4 regions of the Paenibacillus sp. ALE2 genome follow, and region 2 is predicted to be linked to each of the others. Evidence: riboswitches for the same ligand, from Rfam matches in the RefSeq annotation. Region 2 holds a riboswitch; each other region holds the start of a gene.

Evidence for each region. A riboswitch is a leader RNA that binds a small molecule or an ion and turns the genes downstream of it on or off. The one in region 2 is predicted to bind cobalamin.
Region 1: another riboswitch for cobalamin. It lies ahead of ACXHJ1_RS07585 (ABC transporter substrate-binding protein); the one in region 2 lies ahead of ACXHJ1_RS24955 (ABC transporter substrate-binding protein).
Region 3: another riboswitch for cobalamin. It lies ahead of metE (5-methyltetrahydropteroyltriglutamate--homocysteine S-methyltransferase); the one in region 2 lies ahead of ACXHJ1_RS24955 (ABC transporter substrate-binding protein).
Region 4: another riboswitch for cobalamin. It lies ahead of cobJ (precorrin-3B C(17)-methyltransferase); the one in region 2 lies ahead of ACXHJ1_RS24955 (ABC transporter substrate-binding protein).

What each region holds. Positions count from the first base shown of each region.
Region 1 covers NZ_CM134213.1:1,749,214-1,755,378, reverse strand. Annotated here, with positions in the region: gene ACXHJ1_RS07600 (ATP-binding cassette domain-containing protein) at 1-506, opposite strand, end outside; gene ACXHJ1_RS07595 (ABC transporter permease) at 506-1,321, opposite strand; gene nikB (nickel ABC transporter permease) at 1,336-2,265, opposite strand; gene ACXHJ1_RS07585 (ABC transporter substrate-binding protein) at 2,281-3,864, opposite strand; cobalamin riboswitch at 4,084-4,287, opposite strand; gene ACXHJ1_RS07580 (hypothetical protein) at 4,670-4,801, opposite strand; gene ACXHJ1_RS07575 (nucleobase:cation symporter-2 family protein) at 5,054-6,165, opposite strand, start outside.
Region 2 covers NZ_CM134213.1:5,741,126-5,747,290, reverse strand. Annotated here, with positions in the region: gene cbiB (adenosylcobinamide-phosphate synthase CbiB) at 1-573, shown strand, start outside; gene ACXHJ1_RS24960 (histidine phosphatase family protein) at 588-1,340, shown strand; cobalamin riboswitch at 1,436-1,651, shown strand; gene ACXHJ1_RS24955 (ABC transporter substrate-binding protein) at 1,861-2,868, shown strand; gene ACXHJ1_RS24950 (FecCD family ABC transporter permease) at 2,865-3,911, shown strand; gene ACXHJ1_RS24945 (ABC transporter ATP-binding protein) at 3,908-4,744, shown strand; gene cobT (nicotinate-nucleotide--dimethylbenzimidazole phosphoribosyltransferase) at 4,785-5,855, shown strand; gene cobU (bifunctional adenosylcobinamide kinase/adenosylcobinamide-phosphate guanylyltransferase) at 5,852-6,165, shown strand, end outside.
Region 3 covers NZ_CM134213.1:1,947,760-1,953,924, reverse strand. Annotated here, with positions in the region: gene ACXHJ1_RS08485 (anaerobic ribonucleoside triphosphate reductase) at 1-576, shown strand, start outside; gene nrdG (anaerobic ribonucleoside-triphosphate reductase activating protein) at 573-1,070, shown strand; cobalamin riboswitch at 1,260-1,455, shown strand; gene metE (5-methyltetrahydropteroyltriglutamate--homocysteine S-methyltransferase) at 1,614-3,932, shown strand; gene ACXHJ1_RS08470 (DUF6985 domain-containing protein) at 4,020-4,553, opposite strand; gene ACXHJ1_RS08465 (PadR family transcriptional regulator) at 4,934-5,263, shown strand; gene ACXHJ1_RS08460 (DUF1700 domain-containing protein) at 5,256-5,807, shown strand; gene ACXHJ1_RS08455 (DUF4097 family beta strand repeat-containing protein) at 5,812-6,165, shown strand, end outside.
Region 4 covers NZ_CM134213.1:1,979,990-1,986,154, reverse strand. Annotated here, with positions in the region: gene ACXHJ1_RS08625 (precorrin-8X methylmutase) at 1-277, opposite strand, end outside; gene cobK (precorrin-6A reductase) at 443-1,222, opposite strand; gene ACXHJ1_RS08615 (sirohydrochlorin chelatase) at 1,219-2,307, opposite strand; gene cobJ (precorrin-3B C(17)-methyltransferase) at 2,402-4,198, opposite strand; cobalamin riboswitch at 4,508-4,693, opposite strand; gene ACXHJ1_RS08605 (LOG family protein) at 4,751-5,305, opposite strand; gene ACXHJ1_RS08600 (uroporphyrinogen-III synthase) at 5,505-6,165, opposite strand, start outside.

The DNA of each region.
Region 1 (6,165 bases), 1.8 Mb from region 2:
CCCTGGGGCTGCGATGCAGTGTGGGACAGGGCAGCATCAGCTTGCCCCAGCTCCTTCTGGGCGTGCATCAGGCGCAGCCCGTTCAGTCTAAGCGTATCCGTCAGCTGGGCACGGACGGTACGGATCGGATTCAGCCCGCTCAGCGATTGCTGAATGAGCAGGGCAATTTCCCCACGGCGCAGTCTTTGCCAGCGCTGTTCATGGAACGGAATAATGTCTTCCCCGTTATAGTAGATGCACCCTTGCGTAACACCAACACCTGGGTCCAGCATACCCGCGATTGCGTGTGCGGTCAGACTTTTGCCGCATCCACTTGGCCCAGTCAAGGCTACAATTTCCCCTGGGTAGACGGAAAAGTTCACATCCCGTAATAGCGGTTTGCTTTCGCTTTCGCTGGCTCTTACACCTGTACGGCAAATCTCCAAATGTTCCACGTGTAACAACGGTTTTCGTACGTACGCTTGCTCTGTCGTATCCATCCGCCCTATAACAGAGTGCTCGCCCACTATTTCGCAGCCCCCTTTTCTGAAAAATGATCACCCAGAAGCTGGCAGGCAAGCACAAACAGCATAATCGCTAAACCCGGGAAGATCATCACATGCGGAGCCACCTGAAAATACGAGGTTGCATCATGCAGCATCACACCCCACTCTGGCTTGGGCGGCTGTACACCCAGTCCAAGAAAGGAGAGCCCCGCAATCATTAATACCACGCGGCCGATATCCCATACCGCATAAACCAACAATTGCGGCCATACTTGTGACAATACATAACGTCTTAGTATGCGAATGTGTGAATTGCCAGACAAACGAGCATACCGTACATAGTCCTCCTGGCAGGCTTTTTGAACCAAACTACGGATATAGCGGACATAGCCCGCCCACCGTACCGCAATAATCGCTAAGGCCATGTTGACGAAACCCGGGCCCAAAATACCCACAATCGCCACCGTTAAAATAATATCAGGAAAAGCCAGTACGCCGTCGATTCCCCGCATAATCAGCTGATCCACACGTCCTCGCACATAACCAATGAGCAAGCCTGTGGGCAGACTAATACACAGCGTAGCTACCGTAATCGCACAAGCGATTAATACGCTTGTCCGAATTCCATAAATGAGCCGTGACAGCACATCCCGACCCAGATGATCCGTACCGAAAGGATATTTACGGCTGGGTGGTGCCAAACGGTTCAGAAGGTCCACATGCAGAGGATCATGCGGAGCGGCCCAGGGAGCCAGCAACCCAAGCAGCACGATCAGGCCAAACAGTGCGCCCCCTGCCAGCAAGCTTCCTCTAAAGGAAAGCCGTATCTTTTTCATTTTCAGCTTCCCCCTTAACGCAAACGCAGCCTTGGATCTATCACCGTCTGGACCACATCCACCAAACACTGAACACCTACAATTAAAAACGCGGCAAACATAACATATCCCTGAATCACCGGGTAATCCCGCTGCGTAATTGCATCTATAAAATACTTTCCTAACCCTGGCCATGAAAAAATGGTTTCTACGATGACGTTACCTGCCAGCATAAATGATAGATTCGTACCTAACAGCGTGATCATAGGCAGAACGGCATGTTTAAATATCTCAAAAAAGAGAATATGCATACGTGAAAAACCGCGAGCTCTCGCTGCCTTCACAAAATTCCGGTCACTCAGCTCCAGCATCTGAGCACGCAATACACGGGCTTGCACCGTTCCCAATCCTGCACCAAGCGTCAGCGCTGGGAGTACTAAATGTGTCCAGTCCTCCCTTCCCATGGATGGGAGCCAGCCCAAGCGAACGGAAAATAGATAGATCAGCAGAAACCCAAGCCAAAAAGAAGGAATTGACGATCCCAGCAAAGCGAACAGCCTGCCCAGACGATCTAGTGGACCGCTGACTTTTAGCGAGGCAGCCAGTCCCATCCCAAGCGTAAGCACCGCCATGACGGCAAAGCCCGCCAAAGCTAGCTCCACCGTAGCGGGCAGTCTGCTCCATAGTTCGTTTAGCACTGACTCCTTGGACACATACGAGGTTCCCCAATGTCCTGTGAACACATCCCTCAGCCAGTTCACATATTGAATATGAAGCGGCTCATTCAAGCCCAGTTCGTTTCGCAGCGCGGTTAGCGCCTCCCCAGAAGCAGGAACATTATGCGCGGTGAGCAAAATGAGAGCAGGGTCACCAGGGGCCAGCCTCATCAGTACAAAAGTCAGCGTAGATACAACGAATACAATGATGGGCAGCTGCGCCACACGTTCCAATATAAAACGAATCATAGGATACGTTGCTCGTTATTCTGCAATATCAGATTGCGCTGTAATGTAGTAATACTCGATCGGATGCGGTGTAAAGCCCTTTACTCCTTTTTTCACACCAAACACATTGTCAGGGTGCACAATGAACGACTGCGGTAAATCTGTATTGATGATATCCAGCGCTTGCAGTGTTACCGCATTACGCTGTGCGGTATCCTTCGCCAACTTCAGGCTGTGAAGAATATTCTCCAGCGGTTTGGAAGCATAACGGCTTACATTCGCTTCACTTGTAGAGGAGTAGAACATGTCCATAAAATACTGCGGCTCCCCTGTATGGGCCGTGAGCATGCTGTACATAGCAAAATCCCAATCATTTTTGGTCAATGCCTCGTCGATATTTTCCACCTTGCGAATCTTGACCTGGATTCCCTCATTCAGCAACTGGCTCTGAATAACCTCAGCCATGACGGATAGCTCCGGACGCTGAGGGAAGGTCAGCAGCGTAACCTCGAATGGCTTGCCCTGCTTGGACCATGTGCCTTGGGCATCCTTCTGCCAGCCATCCTTCGTCAACAACTGCTCTGTCGTTCCGTCCAATGCTTTACGCTCAATCTTACCGAAGGGAAGAATGCTCGGAAACGGGCTACTTGCTTCCGTGCCGAAGCCCCTCATAACGGCGCTCACAATGGATGCGCGCGGAATCAGACTGTCCACCACCTTACGGTTGGTTGCATCCTTGAACACAGGTGATTCCATGTTGTACACAATCATATGGGTGCGCAAGGATGGAGCCGACAGCACTTGTAGCTTGTCGTTCTTTTTTAATACCTCTGCGTTATCTACCGGAATATCCGTCGCTACATCCACCTCACCAGATTGCAACGCCATCAGGCGCGAATTACCGTCCGTAATGAATTTCATCGTCGCTTCGGCCAATCGCACCTTTTCGCCCCAGTATCCGTCATAACGCTCGACGACCAAGGATTGATCCTTGTTGAAGGCTTTGATTTTAAAAGCACCTGTCATTGCAGGGTAGCTTTGCTCATCTTTTATGGATGCCACATCCAGTACAATCGTTGACGGATCAGCCAAATTGGATACCAGCGCTGCATTCGGCTGGTTTGTCGTAATTTTCAGCGTCAGCGGACCAGTTACATCAATGGACTTCACATCCAGTAAATCCTTCGCCAGGTGACTTTTCTCGATAGAGCGCAGCAAAGATGCTTTTACGCTTGCTGCATCCATACTCTTTCCATCATGAAAAGTGACCCTATCCTGCAAGCTGAACGTCCACACGTTAGGACTGTCGTGCTTCCATTCCTTGGCTAGCCAAGCCACAGGCTCCAACTTTTCATTCAAACGAATGAGTGTCTCACCGGCACCGGAACGCATCACATCCCAGCTATTGTCTCCATGCGGATCGACGCCTGACGGTTTCCACGTATACGCCATCACCAGCTTTTTACCTGCTGGAGTCTGTTGTGCAGGCGTATTCTCACCCTTGCCTGAGCTATCCTCCGTCTTCGTGGCTGTGCCGCATCCCGAAAGAGCCATAACTGCCATCAGCAGCAGCAATCCTGTACATATGAACCATGAACGCCTATTACGATTGCCTATCATCCCACATGTCCTCCTCTATCTTGTAAAATATCGTATAAACCTAACGCAAAACGCGAAAAAAGCATTCCCAACCACTTGACCAGCAGTCAGAAATGCTTTCATTATAAAATGTCAAAACTCACCTCAAAGCCAACTCCAAAAACATAGAAGGGATCAGATCGGTTTCAGACATTCCGTATGCAGCACGCCTAACCACCTCCCCAGCATCCCGTGGGTCTGACAGTGATGTCAAAACAGGCAGGTCTCCTGACTCCAGGCTTATCTTTCAGGCCTTCCCGGTTCCTCACAGTTCCAGTGGCTATTCTGAAAGCTCCAGCAGTACCCTGCTGATGCCTGTATACAGTGGCGGGTCCGTGTCGGAATCTACCGAACTTCCCTTTTAAGTGAACACGCTCAACAACTATCTACATCGTCTCTACGAAACTTCGTATATAGAGTTGTCCGGCTCACACCTGTTTTCTTCCTTTATTCCTTTTTATTACGATTTAGGATTATCTTATTTTGTTGCTACTGGCTTGTCAACAAATGTTGCGTAATAATTTAAATTTGAATGATATAGTGTGAATCAAGACCAAGGCTATTCATTGCTTGCGCGCAATTGAAGGTATGTCTTAACGTTGCGTGCACACAATTCACGTGTTAAAATTAGGTATAGAGATAACCACTGTATCCGTATACTAAAAAGAGCCTTCGCCGCTCCAACGGCAAAGACTCTTAGGACTTGAAAGGCTGTGGATCACCACCACGGCGCGCTGCATAACTGAATGTTAATGCGAACGAAACCCACCGTTAGGGGCCAACCTAATTACGCGGTGGGTTTTCGCTTGTTCCGAAATTTCCGACGCAGCCAGCGATAAAGCTTACGAATACTAAACACCAGGCTTAGTAACGTAACCATCCAACGCAGCACATCATAGCACGACACAAGGTTGACCATCGGCTTCACCCCCTTTCGGGAAGCTGCGCCGTGATCCGAAAACATCCACCACTATCCAAAGTCCTTAAGGTAGATTATACCATGCCTCTTCCTACCACTCGAAAATCCAAACCCCGATCTTCATACAGAAAGAGGGTTTTATCAATAATTTCATGCTGCTTAATAAATAACTAGTTCTGGATAACCCCATGCCAAACAGCCGGAAAAGAGGCTACGCCCTCTCTCCGGCTGTTTTTGTTTATTTCCTATTCATCAAACCTTCTGTGGAACTTCTGAGACATTAACGCCTTTGACCGATTCACCCTGTTTTCTTGCCAAAACAATGTTCAAGACAATTGCCGTAATCGAGCCAGATACGATGCCGTTTTGCAGCAGCATTTTGGCAAAGCTCGGCAGTTGGTCGAACATTTGCGGCAGAACAGCTGAGCCTAGGCCCACGGCAATACTACATGCTGCAATCAGCAGATTGCTTTCTTTCCGCAGATCCACTTCTGACAAAATAGACATGCCTGATGCAGCAACCGAGCCAAACATGACGATCATCGCCCCGCCCAGCACAGCGTTAGGAATCACTGTCGTCAAGGCAGCCAGCTTAGGCAGCAAACCGAGGACGACCATAATGCCGCCAGCAGCAAAAATAACGTTACGGGATTTGACGCGAGTCAGCGAGATCAGACCCACATTTTGGGAGAAGGCCGTGTAAGGGAACGCATTAAAAATACCGCCCAACATAATCGCAAGTCCTTCCGAACGAAGTCCATTGACGATTTGCTTTTGCTCCACTTTCTGATCAATCGCTTTACCTACTGCCAGATAAACCCCTGTAGACTCGACCATGCTCACAATATTGACGATAATCATCGTACATACTGCCATAATGCTAAACTCCGGCTTGCCAAAATAAAACGGCTGCGCAATACTCACCCACGAAGCATCCGCTACGGGAGCAAAATGCACCATTCCCATCGCATAGGCAACTACAGTACCTGCGAACAGACCAATAAGAACGGAAATCGAGCGTAAAAAGCCCTTGGCTACTCGATTGACAAGCAGAATAACCAGTAGTGTAACCAGCGCCAGCAGCAAATTACGCGGCTGTCCAAAATCCGCGCTGCCCTGACCACCCGCTACATTGTTCATCGCCACCGGAATAAGGGATAGACCGATAATCGTAACGACCGAGCCGGTAACCACTGTTGGGAAAAAGCGTAATAGTTTGCCATACAACGGTGCCGCAAGCACCACAAATATACCGGACAAAATGATGGCACCGTACGCTGTCGCCAGATTTGATGTCGAAGCAATTGCGATAATGGGTCCTACTGCCGTAAACGTACAGCCCAAAATGACAGGCAGTCTACTTC
Region 2 (6,165 bases):
CAGCAGCTTGACGAGCCTGAAATTGTACGCGGTACCGTCGAAACAGTCGCTGAAAATATCGTGGACGCCATTATTTCCCCGCTTTTTTATGCCCTGATCGGGGGAGCCCCCTTGGCACTGGCATATCGTGCCGTAAATACGCTCGACTCAATGGTTGGCTACAAAAATGAAAAGTACCTGCATTTAGGCTGGGCCTCGGCACGTCTGGACGATGTAGCTAACTACATTCCGGCTCGCCTGACAGCAGTTATGCTTGTGATAGCGGCGTGGTTGTATCGGCTGGATGCTGCAAGAAGCTGGCGCACAGTCAAGCAGGATGCGCGTCTGCACCCCAGTCCAAACAGCGGATTTCCCGAATCAGCGGTGGCAGGTGCCTTGGGGATTCGTCTTGGTGGCTATAACGTGTATCATGGCATACGCTCGTTTCGAGCATATATGGGCGAAGAGATACGACCACTGGAGTCGAAGGATATCCGGCATACCATCCGGCTGATGTTCGCCGTATCCACTATGTTTGTAGGGTTGTGTTTGTTGGGAGCTGCGGGGTGTTTTGCCTTGGGATGGATGCGGTGAGGAGTGACATTATTTTGAAACAAAATACAGAAGGGAAAAGAGTGCGAGAATGTGGACTAAGTCCGAACCCACAACAGGATAGTGAGCCGAATGATGCTAAAGAAGATCTGCAGTGGGACATGGAGCTCGTGCTAGTTCGTCATGGCACAACCTTATGGAATAAGGAACGTCGATATCTGGGACATGCCGATTTGAGTTTGCTGTCTGGAGCAGAGCAGGAATTAAAGCCTTTACGGGAAAAATTACAGGGCCAGTCCTTTGCTCAAATCTATTGCAGTGACTTGATGCGATGTCGCCAGACCTTGCAGATCATTTTGCCGGAGTCAGCAAAGACGTCTGAACGTTTCCTATCTGCTATGCCTCCCATGATGGAACCACGTCTGCGAGAACTTCACTTTGGCGAGTGGGATGGAAAAACGTATGACATGCTTAAGGATGTGGCGTTGTATCGCGCTTGGATTGATGAGCCGCAACGAATCACCCCGCCTGGAGGAGAGTCCTGGGTCCATTTTGTGAATCGTCTGCGTGAATTCCTTGACTCTCTGTTTGCGTGGCGCATTGCTTTGAAGGTTCAGCCAATAGAGTCGAATGCTGCACCGCCCTCTGTTTTGGTTGTCACGCATGGTGGAGTAATTCGCCAATTGGTTTGTATGCTGATACCAGGTCATGATTTTTGGAGTCTGAATCCAAAACCGGGAGAAGCGATTAGGCTTCAGTTAAGGCTGGCAGGACTGCACAATTGTATAGCAAAATTGCTTTTTCACTAGGGTAGTTGTGGCGAATCAAGCAGCTGTTTGGGTTGTAAGCTAACTCTTTTTAACCTATAATCATCAAGTAAAAGAACGGCTTGACTACACTACATCAAATATCCAGCAGACGAGGTCGGCGCCGTGTGAGGGAACTTGCTTTTCTTCATTGCGCTGTTAAAAGGGAAGTCGGTGTGAGTCCGACGCGGTCCCGCCACTGTAAATGGAAACATGCTCATTAGCCCTGTTACATGTGCCGCCAAGCATGTGAAAGAATATCAGGGCATGCCTCTTCCATAAGTCAGGATACCTGCCCGTCCGCCTGTCACCATAATCCTTCGAGGAAAGGATGACGTGTTCGCAGTGACTGTCCATGCGGAAAGAAGCTGCCCGCCTGCGCACGATCTGTGCTAACGTGACCCCTGTATCCTGATATGAGGATGCGGGGGTTTTTGATAGGAAAAGAAGGCTGGAATGAGGAAAATATCGGATGATGTTCAAGTAACGCTCTTAACGATTTTTGTATGAAGGGGTGCAAATCATGGCAGGCAAAAAAATAAAGGTATGGACAACAGGTCTATTGGCGCTGATATTGGCAGTTGTGCTGAGTGCATGTGGCGCGAATGGAAAAAATGTAGAAAATAAAGAGGGCCAAGCTTCTTCACAGCAGCCGGGACAGACCGTAACCGCACAAGAGCCTCCGGGCAAAACGGTTTACCCGCTAACGGTTAAGGATGCAACAGGACAGGAATTTACATTTAAAAAGGCACCGGACAAGATTGTTTCCGTCTCCCCGGCAGAAACTGAAGCGCTGTTCGCTATCGGATTGGATAAGGAAATTGTTGGTGTATCCGACTACTCTGATTACCCAGAGGCAGCTACGAAAAAGCCTAAAGTGGGCGGTATTATGAAACCGAACGAAGAGGCGATCATTGCTGCGAACCCGGAAGTTGTTTTTGCAGGAATTTCACTTAGTGAACAGGCTACGACTAAGCTGCGTGACATGGGAATTATGATTTTTAAAACGGAACCGAAAACCGTTGAAGATGTCACAGCTAACATCGAATTGTATGGGAAAATCACCGATCATCAGAAAGAAGCGAGAGCGGTGACCGACAAGATGAGAGCAGATGTAGCGGAAGTGAAAGAAGGAGTTAAAAATATCGGCAAAGGGCAGAAGCTACGGGTATACGTCGAATTTTCACCAGGCTGGACAGTGGGTAAAGGCGAGTTTATGGACGAACTGATCACATTGGCGGGCGGCGAAAACGTGGGTGCCACGCAGAAGGGCTGGTACCAAATCAGTGAGGAAAATATTATAGCTGCCAACCCTGACGTGATTTTATACAGCAAAAGTGTGAAGGATGACAAAACAGGCCAGTCCCTCGGCGATATCATAAAAGCTCGTAGTGGATGGGATCAAATATCGGCTGTTCGTAACAATCGTGTATTTGCCGTGGATGATAATTTGATTAGCCGTCCAGGTCCACGCGTAACAGAAGGACTCAAGGAAGTAGCCAAGGGCGTGTACCCTGAAATTTTCAAATGAACCGTAGACTGATCGGTTTTGGGGGGACTGGTCTTGTCTTGCTGCTGCTGACGCTGCTGCTCTGTCTTGGCATCGGCTCGGTCAGTCTTCCGGTCAGCCAGATCACAGGTATTTTGATCAACCACCTACCGTGGTTAGATGATACGTTTACACCGGATTGGAATACATCTGCAGAGCAGATTATTTTGAAGGTCAGACTGCCAAGAGTGTTACTGGGAATGTTGGTCGGAGCAGCGCTGGCGCTGGCGGGAGCTGGATTTCAGGGTGTGTTGCGTAATCCCTTGGCTGATCCCTATACCCTTGGGGTATCCTCGGGAGCTTCGGTAGGAGCGGCAGTGCTGATTTATTGGGGGCTTCAATTTTCATTTGTGGGTATATGGACCCTTCCGCTAGTCGCATTTATAACCGGCATGCTGACGCTGTGGATGGTGTTGACGTTGGCGCGTGAAGGTGGGAAAATTCCGACCCAAAGCCTCATTTTATCAGGTGTGGTGATGCAATTTTTTGGGGGAGCCATTGTTTCTTTTCTGGCAGCCATGTCGAAGGAAACAGTCAATGAAATATTGTACTGGACGTTGGGAAGTCTTAGTCTGCGAGGTTGGTCATATACGGGAATTCTTTTACCTTACGTGATCGTTGGGCTGGTGTTTCTATGGAACCGGGCACGGGTGCTGAATATTCTGGCTTTGGGTGAACGTCAAGCGGCTCATATGGGGGTTCATGTAGATGCGACGAAGCTATCTGTCCTGATCATATCTACCTTGCTGACAGCTGCCGCTGTCTCAGTATGCGGAGTCATTGGCTTTGTCGGACTCGTTGTACCACATATCATTCGTCTGGTGACAGGTCCCGATTACCGGATGATTGTTCCGTTATCTGCACTGGGTGGAGCTATTTTTATGGCTTGGGCAGATACGGCGGCTCGCACGTTGTTGGCCCCAACGGAAATTCCTCTGGGCGTTATGACGGCCTTTGTTGGGGCGCCGTTCTTCGCGTATCTCCTGTACCGGAACAAGAAGCTGCGCAGGGGGGATCTGTTGTGACCGAACAAAGTGAAACACAGAAGGTGGATGATCGGGCGCTAGAGGTAGCAGGTCTTACCCGTGCTTATGGAGAGTTCCATGTGTTGAAGAATATTAGCTGGAACGTAGACGAAGGAGCTTGGTGGGGGATCATTGGTCCGAATGGGAGTGGTAAATCGACGTTGCTGCATCTGCTTTCTGGCGTAGATCAGCCGACTTCTGGAAGTGTTCATATCTATGGCAAAAAGGTCGGTAGCTACAGCAGAAAAGAGCTTTCCCGACTTGTAGCCGTACTCCAGCAGGAGGGCATTCCTCCAGTGAGATACACCGTCAGGGAAGTTATAGAAATGGGGCGGTTTCCTCATCAGGACTGGCTAGGCAGGGAAAAGGGAGTTGATGTGGAGGCGATTACGGATCGGGTCCTAGAGCGATTGAGTCTAACTTCACTGGCCGACAGAACATTGGACCGCTTGAGTGGAGGGCAGCGACAGCGTGTAGCTTTGGCAAAGGTGATGGTGCAGGAACCACAGATATTGCTGCTGGACGAACCTACGACCTATCTGGATTTGCGCTATCAGCTTGAATTTATGGAGTTGTTGGCAGAATGGCGCCAAGAAACGGGCGTGACGATCATTGCTGTCCTGCATGATCTTAATTTGGCGGCACAATTTTGCGATAATTTGCTTGTACTTAAGGATGGAATGGTTGAAGGATTGGGTAGTTCATCGGATTTGCTAACAGAGGACCGGATTCGGCGTGTATATGGTGTGGAGCCTGTGATGCTTCCGCATCCCGATAGCGGTGTGCCGCAGCTCTTGCTGCGCAGAAGCGCTGCGTCTACAGCAGATCAATAGGAGATTGGGAACATACTAAAAAGAGCAGGGAGTGGAAGGTATGAACGACAAGCTGCGTCAGCTGATCGATAGCATAGCCCAGCCGGATGGAGTGGCGGCTTCGGCAGCGTCAGCACATTTGGACCAATTAACAAAGCCACCTGGAAGTCTTGGAAGGCTGGAGAGCTTGGCCATCCAGCTAGCAGGAATTACTGGCGTGGACAAGCCTGAATTTGATCGTAAAACGGTGATGGTCATGGCTGCGGATCATGGGGTGTGTGAAGAGGGAGTTAGCGCCTTTCCAGCTGAGGTTACGCAGCAAATGCTGTATAACATGCTGTCAGGCGGCGCAGCAATTAATGTGCTGGCACGTCATGCAGGCGCTGATGTCCAGGTAATAGATGTTGGCGTGAATGCGGACGTTGCTCACCCAGATTTAGTGAATCGTAAGGTGCGTATGGGCACTTCGAATATGGCTAAAGGGCCAGCCATGCTGCGTACGGAAGCGGAACAAGCGGTTTTGGCTGGAGCTGAAGCCGTAGCAGAAGCGGTTAAAGGTGGCACACGGCTATTTGTTACCGGAGAGCTAGGGATCGGGAATACGACAGCCAGCGCTGCGGTTGTATGTGCGCTCACCGGACTTGATCCGGAAGTGATCGTGGGCCGGGGAACGGGGGTAGATGTGGCGGGGCTTACCCGTAAAATAGCCGTTGTCTGCCGCGCATTGGATGTGAATCAGCCGGATGCCAATGACGCACTGGACGTGCTGACCAAGGTCGGCGGTCTGGAGATTGCCGCTCTGGCAGGCGTCATCCTCGGCGCAGCCGCGCATCGCTGTCCAGTGGTGCTGGATGGCTTTATTTCCGGCGCGGCAGCCCTTGCTGCACGCGCGCTTGCGCCTGCGAGCGCGGCGTACATGCTTGCTTCGCACGCCTCGGACGAGCGTGGACACGCGGCGGTGCTTCGCCAGCTCAAGCTAGAGCCCATGCTCCATCTGGACATGCGGCTCGGTGAGGGCACGGGCGGTGCGCTGAGCTTGCACCTGATTGATGCGGCGTGCCGCATTATGCGCGAAATGGCGACCTTTGCCGATGCAGGCGTATCGGACGGTCAGGGAGCCGCGCAGCGATGAAGGCGCTCGTGACCGGCGGGGCACGCAGCGGAAAAAGCGGCTTTGCCGAGCGATTATGCATGGCGCGCGCTCCGCGCGCCTGCTATATTGCAACGGCCCAAGCCTATGACGTGGAGATGAAGGAGCGTATCGCTCTTCATCGGCTCCAGCGCGATTCTGCCGGGTATGACTGGCAGACGCTGGAGGAAGCGCAGGCGCTGCCGGAGCTGCTGCGGCGGCTTGGCGACGATCAAGCGTCGCAGCCTGCGCCTATGGTGCTGGTCGACTGCCTAACCCTGTGGCTGTCGAACGTGTTGCTGGCCGCAGGTGA
Region 3 (6,165 bases), 2.0 Mb from region 2:
TACCGTGAAGCACAGCGAATCATCACCTCCATGCGCGTGTATTGTGATCGAATGAGTGAACATCACAATCTAAATATTACACTGTTCGCGACACCTGCCGAAGGGCTGTCGGGCAAGTTCACATTGCTGGATCAACGTGACTTCGGAGTTATTCCTGAAGTAAATGACCGGGAATATTACACGAATTCCTTCCATATTCCGGTGTATTACAAGCTCCCGGCTGCTCGTAAAATCAGCTTGGAGGCTCCGTTCCATAATCTATGTAATGCGGGTGCAATTTCATACATCGAGCTGGACGGTAATGCGCGGAATAACCCGGAGGCGTTTCTTAAAATTGTTCAATACGCGCTGCATCAGAACATTGGCTACTTCTCCATCAACCATCCGGTGGATCGTTGTACGGAATGCGGCTATGAAGGAATTATCGGGACAAGCTGTCCTCAATGCGGCACGGATGAGGAACACACGCACTTTCAGCGTTTACGTCGGGTAACCGGATATCTGACAGGTGATTATACCGTTCGTTTTAATGCTGCCAAGCAAGCGGAAGTTCGCGACCGGGTGAAGCATAAGTGAATTTGTGCGGCTATATTCCAGAATCTCTGAATGAAGGATACGGCCTGCGCACCGTTGTATTCATTAGTGGTTGCCGCCATGCCTGTCCCGGCTGCTTTAATCCAGCTTCGTGGAACTTCCGCGCAGGGGAGCCATTCACGCCCGAGCGTCAACAGGAGGTCATCCGTGATATCATGGATAATCCGCTGTTGGACGGATTGACTCTCTGCGGGGGAGACCCTTTTTTCTCAGCAGCAGAATGCTCGCAATTTGTACGTGACTTCCGCGCGGCTTGTCCCGACCGAACCGTCTGGGCCTACACAGGCTTTGTCTACGAAGATCTGCTCATGGATCAGGAGCGACAGGAGCTGGCACTATTGTGTGACGTGATTGTAGATGGCCGTTTTGTTGAACAGCAAAAAGATCTGACCCTCCCCTTTCGGGGCAGCCGTAATCAGCGCCTGGTAGATGTGAAAGCCAGTACTCAAGCAGGTTACACCGTTTCATTAGCTTAAAGGCGATGTTCTATTTAGCAAGATGCTATACCAAAGACAAGTCCCCCACGATGGGTTGGGCTTGTCTTTTTTGCATATAACTAACAGATTCCACTCCAGTTTCTATTCCTGTTTCTATTGCACATCCTGTGAGTTTCACTTATGATGGTGAACAAGTATACGAGTGCATAATTATTCGTCATACCTTAATCTTATAGTTTGGAAATAGGTGTCTGTTCTATTCAGATCAGACTTAAAAGGGAAGCCGGTGCAAATCCGGGACGGTCCCGCCACTGTAAACGGGGAATGTTCAGCTGCTCATACACCCACTGGTCCACAGACCGGGAAGGGATGCTGAACGTCATGATCCGTAAGTCAGGAGACCTGCCTATTTTAACAACATCGCAGTACCTACGGAAGATAGGGAGGTGTTAAGAGCAGTCGCCGTATTTTTGAATTTTAATCGCGGAGGCATTCTTTCCCCTACTCATTTTTAGCCTTGGGGACAGAATGCCTTTTTTGGTACGTAAAAATAAACTGGCTACCACTTAGGAGGAAACCTACATGTCCATTAACGAACGATCTACATTGTCCGGTTTGACTAGCAGTAATCTGGGATATCCGCGTATCGGCGGGAACCGGGAATGGAAGAAAGCACTGGAGCGCTTCTGGCAGGGTAGTATTAACGAAAGTGAACTGCATAGTGAGATGAAAAGATTGCGTCTGGAGCATCTGAGCAAGCAACGTGACAAAGGGATTGATCGCATTCCTGTCGGAGACTTTTCCTATTACGATCATGTGCTGGATACATCTGTGATGTTCGGTCTCGTACCCGAACGGTTCAACTATCGTCCTACAGGTCCGGTTCCTCTGTCTGTGTATTTCGGGATGGCACGTGGGCAGAAGGGAGCTACCGCCAGCGAAATGACCAAATGGATGAATACCAATTACCACTACATCGTTCCCGAATTGGAAAATGCGGCTCCAGTGCTCACTGAAAATAAGCCCTTACTCGCTTATCGTGAAGCAAAGCAGGAGCTAGGTATTGACGGTAAACCGGTTCTCATCGGTCCCTACTCATTTGTTGTTTTATCCAAAGGCTATGATCGTAAGGATCTGGCCTCTATTATACGAACCTTCCTGCCTTTATACACCCGAGTCCTGTCCGAACTAGCAGCAGAAGGCGTACAATGGGTCCAAATCGATGAACCTGTCCTGACCACCTCATTCCCAGTAGAGGATCTGGATATTATTCAGGAGGTCTATGAAGCTTTGACCCAAGCTGCTCCCTCCTTAAACATCATGCTGCAAACCTACTTTGGTAGCCTAGATCATTATGAGCGTCTGACTGAACTTCCGGTCCAGGGACTGGGTCTTGACTTTGTCTATGATGATGGCGAAAATGTCCAGCATATATCGCGACATGGCTTCCCCAAAGGGAAAACGCTGGGTGCTGGTGTCATTGATGGGCGCAATATATGGCGCAGCGACCTGAATGCCGTGGCTGCGCTGTTGGGCCAGTTAGCAGAACAAATCAATGCAGAACAGCTTATCGTGCAGCCATCGTGCAGTCTGCTGCATGTGCCGGTCAGTCTGGAAGCAGAGCACAAGCTGGACCGAGAGCTGGTGCATGCCCTAGCCTTTGCCGATGAAAAGCTGGATGAAATCGCAGTCTTGACGGCTGCACTTGGTAAGCATGATCCATCCGCACTTGCCAAGCTTGAGCAAAGTGCGGAAGCGGTAGCCCGCTTCAACAGCTCAGCGGCAAGGGTACAGACAGCTGCCGATTTGGCCAACCTGTTGGCAAAGGAGCCACTATCACGCAGCGTTCCTTTCGCCGAGCGCCGTATAATTCAGCAAAATAGGCTGAAGTTACCCCCACTGCCTACGACGACCATCGGCAGCTTCCCGCAAACTGCTGAGGTTCGCAAGGCCCGTCTGCACTATCGCAAAGGAGAATGGTCTGCCGAGCAATATCGGACATTCATCCAGCAGCAGATCAAGGAATGGATTGATATCCAAGAGGACATTGGCATAGATGTGCTTGTACATGGGGAATTTGAACGGACCGACATGGTTGAGTTTTTTGGCGAAAAACTAAAAGGCTTTGCTTTTACACAAAACGGATGGGTGCAATCCTACGGCTCCCGCTGTGTTAAACCGCCGATTATTTACGGAGATGTGTCGTTCGATCAACCAATGACTGTAGAAGAGACGGCATTTGCCCAATCGTTAACCTCCAAGCCAGTTAAAGGAATGCTTACAGGCCCTGTGACCATTTTGAACTGGTCCTTTGAACGTAATGATATTCCACGCAGGCAAGTTGCTTTGCAATTAGCTCTGGCATTACGGGCAGAGGTAGAGGCACTCGAACAAGCGGGTATTAGCATGATTCAGGTGGATGAACCCGCAATTCGCGAAGGGCTCCCGTTGAAAAAAGAACAACAGCAGGCCTATCTGGATTGGGCGGTTCAAGCCTTCCTTGTGACCACGGCCACTGTTGAACCTGCGACCCAAATCCATACACACATGTGCTATTCCGAATTCCAAGATATGATCCAGTCCATTTCAGACATGGATGCCGACGTGATTTCTATTGAAACCTCTCGTAGTCATGGTGAACTGATTGTTAGCTTTGAGGATCAGGTGTACGACAAAGGCATCGGTCTGGGCGTGTACGATATCCACAGCCCGCGCATTCCTGATGAATCAGAAATGCTAAGCATGATTCAGCGTGCCTTGCGCGTACTGCCAGCAGATTTGTTCTGGGTTAATCCAGACTGTGGGCTGAAAACCCGCACCAAGGAGGAATCTGTTGCCGCGTTGCGGCAAATGGTACAGGCGGCTCAAGCAGCCCGAGCCGTGCTGTCTGTATCCAACTAATATTTTTATCGTATCCAATCACGTTATTATATCCATCATATCCTATTCCCTTTTCGGTCTTTCTATTAGAGACCGGAAGGGAGTTATTTATTCCAAGTCATATAATGTATATAAACCTTGAATATGCTCGATTTTTAGCTGCTTCAGATGTACGCCTAAGCCATGCTCTCGATCCCAGGAACAATTAAAATTCAAATATAGTTCATCCTTTTCCGATGAGTCGGAAATCAGTATAGATATAAGCTGCATTCGATCCAGCAATTGCTCTGGTCGCTCCACATAAGGCGCATATTCATTAGGGTCCTCTCCCCATGAGCTGTATGCCTTCCGATACTTTTCCACGATGTCTACATAATGTTGGTATATGGACTGCAATACTTGAGGATGGATCGCTGACGAACATGCCATATACTTCTCCCATGTCTTTCTCTGAGGTTCCGTAGGTTCTTCTATAGCCTGTGCCTGTTCTTCAGAGTCGGCTCCCACGATAAATTCGACTTCTACCTCCGACGGATGCCCGCAAAAATCAAGATGTACCACACCACGCAGTACAACCTCCTCCGACACATCCCAAGTCTCATCATCCTGTTCCAATTCCCTATACCAGTGCTTCCAGTCCATCCTTTATCCACCTCTTCATAAAAGGTAATCTTTAGCTCTATTGAACACTTTACAATCTATCATTTTAATGAATGAAATTAAAGTAACATTCTATGGGTGTTTCCAGCCAGAAATCGAGGAATTTCCAAATAAAACTACTTTTTTCTACAAGATTTGCTATTCGTGTAAGCCTTCAAGAAAGAAAACCGGCCCATTTTGACCCGAAGATTTTATTATTAAAAATTTAGTACCTTGCATTAATCAGTACATGATGTTAAATTATACCTGACTACTGATTTATAATTAGTACCCGTGACAAATTATGCACAAACACACGTTTCTTCCCCTTATTCCGAACGACACCTATGAATTATGATTACATCAGGAAGGGAGCATCGCTCGTGAATGTGAACATCCAATTCAAAAAAGGGGTACTGGAACTATGCGTTCTAGTTCTAATTGGACGTAGAGACCGCTATGGCTACGAATTGGCTCAAGCCGTCTCCCGTCATATCGAAGTAGCAGAGGGAGCCCTATATCCACTGCTTCGCCGTCTGGTATCCGAGGGATACTGCACGACGTATTTACAGGAATCGACCGAGGGCCCGCCCCGTAAATATTACCGGCTGACCGATACCGGCAGCCATTATACAAGATTACTTACACGGGAATGGAATGATTTTGTCCATCATGTCGCAAGCCTACTGAAGGAAGGAGATCCTGATGAATAGAAAACAGTTTCTTACAGAGGTGGAGCAGCGCCTATCTCCTCTCCCTGCAGAGGTACGCCATGAGTTGCTTAGTGATTTGAGCCAGCATTTTGACTACGGCTTGGCCAATGGAAAAAGCGAAACTGAAATTGCCCATGAGTTGGGGAACCCAGAGGATATTGCCCGAGAAGCATTGGATGTTCCCAATGTAGACTGGAACGCTTCCCCTCCACTTCGCCAAGGAAGCTTCGCACGCAATCTTTTTACTTTCTTAGGGCTGCTGTTTCTCAACTTGTTGATCTCCATCCCGATTCTAGCTGCCCTATGGGCGGTATGGGCTTCATTAACCGCAGTGGCGGTCAGTTTCGTTGCAGCCCCTCTACTCGCCGTCACTGATTATGCGCTCAACAGCACCTTTTACCCAACCAAATTCTTCTTCTCCATCACGTTAACAGGTATGGGGCTATTGCTGCTGCCTGGGGTACGTTATCTCCTACTCCTTATGGTAAAGGGCACAGTGCGATACTGGAAATGGAATCAGACTACCCTGAGGGGAGCTTACTAACAACATGAATAAAATGTGGTTTATTGCAGCTGGATTGTGCATTGTCATCGGTGTAGCCGGAATGGTGGTCTACGGTGCTCCATGGAATCAACAAGTAATGAAAGAAACAACAGCTATAAATAAAAAATGGACATTCACACGTGGTCAGCTTCAAAACCTGAAAGTGGACAGTTCTGATGATGTTTCTATTTTGTTCACTCCTGGCTCTGGCGACCAAGGTACGATACGCATCAGCGGAGAAGTTCAGACAAAAGTAGCCGACCAGATTCATAATGCCCGAATTGAGAACGGTAAGCTTACCATTCAATCGAAGCCGGCCCCTTCCTTGTCATTCTTTTCGTTTACCCCTGATTTGGAT
Region 4 (6,165 bases), 2.0 Mb from region 2:
GATCCTTGCTCAACCCCGCCTGAATCATCTGCACATCTGCCACCACCGGCTGTCCTGCGCGAATAGCTGCAATTCCGGCTTCAATGGCTTTTGGATGAAATACCATGCTGCGGCCCAACTCAAAATCAGCAGATGCATGAATGACACGCTGTACGACAGGATATTGTTCAGCTGTAAATGGATGCTCTCCCAATTCTTCTGTGATCATCGCGAAGCTTTTACCCTCAATCTCCTGCGGCTGTACCGTTAGCGGTTTAAAGTCTGTTTTAAAGTCCATGGTATCGACCCACTCCCTTATGGAAAATTAGTTTAGGAAAAATAACTGCTCGTGTATTAAAACAACAGATATTTCTATTAAAACACGCATTTTAAGATGACTATATTTTAGATACATACCAGCAGTCGTTATGGATTAACTGAACCCGTAGGGACTTGAACCAACTCAAATGGAAATCTTCCCTGTTGCTGTGCGCAATGTATCAATTACTCCGTCGAAATGATCAAATACCGTACCAAACTCTACTTCCGGTCTGGAAATCAAAATGACGTGAATACCCAGATCCAGAGCAGATTGAACCTTCTCATCCACTGCTCCCGTGCGTCCGCTTTCCTTGGTGACCATCACGGTTGTACCAAAGTGCTTGTACAATGCTTCGTTCATCTCACGGGAAAAGGGCCCCTGCATGGCAATAATATTTTTTTGCTCCATCCCCAGTTCGCCGCATTTCTCCATATTGTCGAGGCGCGGCAACATACGTGCAACCAGACGAATCTCCGGGTCTCCGAGTAGATGCTTGGTGAATGTGCCGAGCGTCTTACTGCCCGTCGTAAGCATGACAGAGCCTTTGAGTTGCTTAGCAATTAATGCGGCCTCTTCATAAGAAGACACAATATGGAGCAATGGATGATTGTCATACACCAGTCCCGTCCGCTCGTAGCGAATATAAGGAACTCCAGACTCGCGAGCAGCTGTCATCGCATTCGCATGTGCTTCTTCTGCAAAAGGATGACTGGCATCAACAACGGCCTGTATCCCCTTCTCCCGAATCATTGCACCCATTTCATTGGCTGTCATTCGGCCTGTACGTACGTCCAGCCCTGCTTCGGACAAGCTGGCCGCCGCGCTTTCGGTTACGACCGAAGTTAATACGTTAAAGCCGGTGTCACGGATTTGCAGCGCCAATTCCCTTGCATCGCTCGTTCCGCATAGCATAAAAATCATGAGCCATTCACCTGCCCGGTTACGTTCACTACAGACGGCGCATGTGAATGATCGTGATCATGGTCATTATGGCTGTGAGCATGGACATGCGCATGATCGTGAGCGTGGCTGTGTGTATGGTGCTCGTGATGGTGATCATGCTCATGTGCATGATGGTGATGATGGTCATGATCATGGTCGTGATGGTGATCGTGGTCATGGTCATGGTCGTGATCATGGTCGTGATCATGGTCGTGGTGATGGTGATGCTCCTGCGCTTCCAGACGGAACTGGCAGTTATCGCAATTAGCCGTAACCTTGCCGAACAAGCCTTCGTTAGCTCGCTCCAGCACCAGCTCAACTAATTGAGGATGGAAGCCAAAATATCCGCCCATTTCCACTTGTAATGCAGGGTGAGCCTCGGCGAATTCCTGAGTCATTTCTCCAATGCGCTTAATCAGCACACCCGTGAATAGAAAATACGGAAGCACGATAATCTTTTTGGCCCCCAATCGTACACAACGCTCTAGGCCATCGGGAAAAGAAGGCTGCGTCACACCGATAAAGCTGCTTTCTACCCACGTATAAGAAAGCTTCTCCCACAGCATACGAGTGATTTTGAAAAAGTCACTGTTCGCATCAGGATCGCTACTTCCGCGTCCTAATACAAGTACCGCTGTTTCTTCGTCAGATACCTGGGCAGATGCCTCTACAGCGCTATTCATCCCTGCTGGAACTGCAACAGGGCGGGCCTCTTTCAAGCGGTTAAGCAGTATGCTAACGATTTTTTCGTGAACGCCAATCGGACGTCCGTATACAAATTCCACCTGCGGGTATTTTGCCTTTGCCCGGTCGATTGCCTTCGGAATATCAATTTTGGCATGCACTGCTGCGAACAAAATAATCGGAATAAAAACGACACGCGTCGCCCCTTTGTCCACACACGCCTGTACTCCTTCGGCAATACTTGGGCGTGCCAACTCCAGAAAACAGGTTTCTACACACGTACCTGGCGCCCGATCTGCCACCGCTTGCGCAAATTCCAGTAGTTCCTGATTACCCTCTGGGTCCCGACTTCCATGTCCAACCAACAATATTGCATCCACTGCTGTGTTTTCCTCCTCATTGATAGGGATAGCCTACATGACGCCCTATTTTATATATATGCTTGTATCCTGTTCATCAAGCCTACCAACCCACTTAATCACCACAAACCGCGTTCACTTCTACTGTTGCTGGTGCATCTTCATGTCGGAAACCCGCAACGATGCCTACACGTTTAAAGAATTTATGAAAACGCTCGTTCGGATGCCCTTTTTCCTTATATTCAGCAATAATGTTCTCCACGATATCCGTAATCTGATCACCCGGAATCCCTTCCGCTACGGGCTGAGCGGCATGAGCATTACGGCCAAATTTTTTGCCGCCGAGAAACAGATCGTATCCTCCCTTGCGATAGACGATGCCGATATCCTCCAGCACCGCTCCATAGCAAGCCATGCCGCATCCATTCAAAGCAATACTCGTTTCCTTGGGTGCCTGTAATCCGCCAAGTACAACCTGTAGATGCTCAGCCACAGGCACCGCATCATCTTTCTCCATATTGCAGAAGTCGCAGGCCTTCACCTTAAACACATCGCCGATCGGCATGACAATGAATCGTTCATCCCGAAGCCGTCCGACCAGTTCCTCGGGGTCTGCGCACGGCACGCGCAGCACGATCTGATGATCTGGCGTGTATTCCAGCTCGCCATCATCACCCGCTACCTCGGCAAGCAGTGCCATCTGCCGAGCAGTGAACTTCTTGTTTCCCACGCCAGGGGAAACCCCCACCTCAAACAGTGCAGGCTTGCCAAAGCCGCCTGACGCCTTCCCAGTCGTAGCCACCGTTGCCGTTCCGACGGCGCTCTGGGCGGTAGGCGCTTGCCCGCTCCAGCGAGCATTGGCTTCGCCCGGCAGCTTGCCGCCGACAGCTAGGCGGCTTAGTGCCTCTGCTGCCAGCGATGCTGGAGCCGCTCCGGTTGGCTTCGCGGGCGCAGCCTGCACGGTAGCCATCGCCTGCGGGCGTGCTTGCGTGGCAACCGCAGCGCTGCTCGCGGAAGGCTCGGGAGACGCAGTCAGAGCTCCACCTCCCTGCGGTGTATCCAGTGCGCGATCCTCTTGCGCGCCCAGCGACCACGGCTCCGCTTCCGTGCGAAGCCGCTGATGCGGTTTGAGCACTTGCTCGGTCGCGTCCAGCGTGTATTTACGCTGATAGCCGCGCGGAGTCACGATTAACCCGTCATACACTGTCGTCGAGGAATTGCCGATGATTACGGTCGTCAGCATCCCGATATCATGGTTCAGCATATCTTCCAGCGTCGTTACAATAACCTGCTGACGTTCACGATAAGCACTCTTCACCAGTCCAACTGGAGTTTGCGGATCACGGTAACGGAGCAAAATGGACTGCGTCTCCACAATCTGGCGGGTACGTCGACCACTGCGCGGGTTGTATAAGGCAATCACAAAATCAGCCGAAGCCGCAGCTTCTACACGCTTCACGATCGTTTCCCACGGGGTCAGATGATCACTCAGACTGATTGTGCAAGCATCATGCATAACCGGCGCTCCCAACAACGAAGCACAGGATTGAATAGCCGAGATCCCCGGCACAACTTCTACCTCAACCCCGTCCTCGCGACGCCAGCCTTTTTGCATCAGCACTTCGTACACCAGCCCTGCCATGCCATAGACCCCAGCATCTCCACTGGAAATGACGGCTACCTTCTTACCCATCTCTGCTTGGCGAACCGCCTCCTGCGCACGGCTCACTTCTTCTGTCATCCCTGTGCGTACAATCTCCTGTCCGTTCAACAACGGACGGATCAAATCAACGTAGGTATTGTAGCCGATAATGACCTCACTTTCGGCCAGCGCATCCAACGCCCGTTTTGTGATATGTTCCATATCTCCTGGTCCAAATCCAATCACCAGCAATTTTCCTAATGGGCTCATCGTGCTCCTCCTATCATCCTTTTCAGGGCAGCTATACTATCTATTTCAATAATTTGTGGCATCCTTTAACTCAAAAAACCCCCATCCTGCCCGGATGGGGTTCCTATGTACGTATCTCTCTTACCAGACGAAACAGCGTAAGAAGACAGTTCTTGTCTTCCTCCTATCTGCCGTTGTTTTCCATCTGTTTTGTTTACGCTTCAAACGCTGCTGCACGTTCATATCCACGCAAACCTGTAACCAACATGGAAAAAGCAACGTGTGCCTGATTTCCTGATTTCGTACACCCATCCTCTCCGCGAAGGTTAACGGTGCATACAGATCAAGGTAGGTCTCCTGGCTTGGCATCAACGGATTCTCTCGTCTTCCCCGTTTTGTACGAGTGACCATTTAAAAGAACCCTCTTCCTTACAGTGGCGGGACCGCTCGGGACTTGCACCCGATTCCCTGTTACCCTTTGCTCAACCGCAAAGGCACCTTGTCTGTCCGCTATTTGATTATGGGTCTTATCATAACCTTGCCTCAATCAGTTGTGCAAGCACGAAAAAAGCTTTATTTCAAGTTCTCTGCTTTATTTTTCAACATATGCAGCAGTTCATCCGGGTCCGCAGATATACTCAGTAGCGCTGGATGATCAGCTCCGGTAAACCCTTCCTGCACGCTATGACGTACCATTTCTACCAACGGGTCAAAATATCCATTCACATTCAGCAGCCCAATGGGCTTGCGATGTATACCGATTTGCGCCCAGCACAATACCTCGAACAGTTCCTCAAAGGTTCCCAAGCCTCCCGGAAGGGCTATAAACGCATCGGCCATCTCGCTCATCGCCGCTTTACGTTCATGCATGCTTGCTACCTCAATAAACTCGGTAACTCCCCGATGAATGATCTCTGCATCGAATAACAGGGTGGGCATAATGCCGGTGACCTGACCGTCACCCGCCAACAGTCCATCCGCCACCTTACCCATCAGCCCTCTGCTGGAGCCACCATAAATTAAACGGATATGCTGGCGAGCCATAGCTTCACCCAGCTTGCCTGCCGCCTCAACATATACCGATGAATGTCCAGGTCTGGACCCTGCAAATACACAAATAGAATTCATAAATGTCTCAGCTCCTGTCCTCAATATCATGCATCGAAACTTATTCATTATATTAGATAAATATTTTCGCTATAACAAAAAACTTTGCGATGCATGTCCAACAAAAAAAGATAAAGACCTCGTAGGCCCTTATCTCTATTTTACTCTGTATTAGTAAATATAAGTTCATTTTTAGCTTACTGCATTTATCAGTTCTAGCTCATTTCAAATGACCGTTCACGCTCTTCAGACCACAGCCATGCACCGAATCGCTATGTTCGAAATATTTGCCCAGTTCCACCATCATCGCACCCATGCGCTCTTCAGTTGGAAATACGACTCGTTCAATCCCTTCTTCCAAAATGGATTGTGCAGTCACCTTGCCTACCGATACAGCAATGACATCTTCACGAAAAGCTTCCAGTAAATCCTCCATTCGATTTTGCTTTCTGGCATATTGGGCCAAAAATCGAATTTGCGGACCACTCGTGAACGTAACGGCATCAATCGTACGGTTTATAACATCATCTAGTAGCGCCTGCAATTTTGCTTCTTCAGGTGGGATATGCTTATAAGGAAGTACTTGGCGGGTCACTACGCCTTGCTCATCCAGCCACTCTACCAACCGGGGGGCCGGGTCTCCATGCAGTTGCAACAGTACTTCCTTCCCCTTCAGATCATATGGGGCAAAAGCCCGTGTCAATCCGATCAAACTTCCGTCCTCGTCCCGTACTGCTGGCGTAAAGCCACGCTTTTTGAGTCCATTGACCGTCTTGTAGCCCCGTGCTGCAATGTTGGAGGATTGCAGCAACTCTATAATCTGCTCGGCCACGCCCATATCCTCTGCCATATCGAACAGAGCATCCAGTCCCATACCTGTC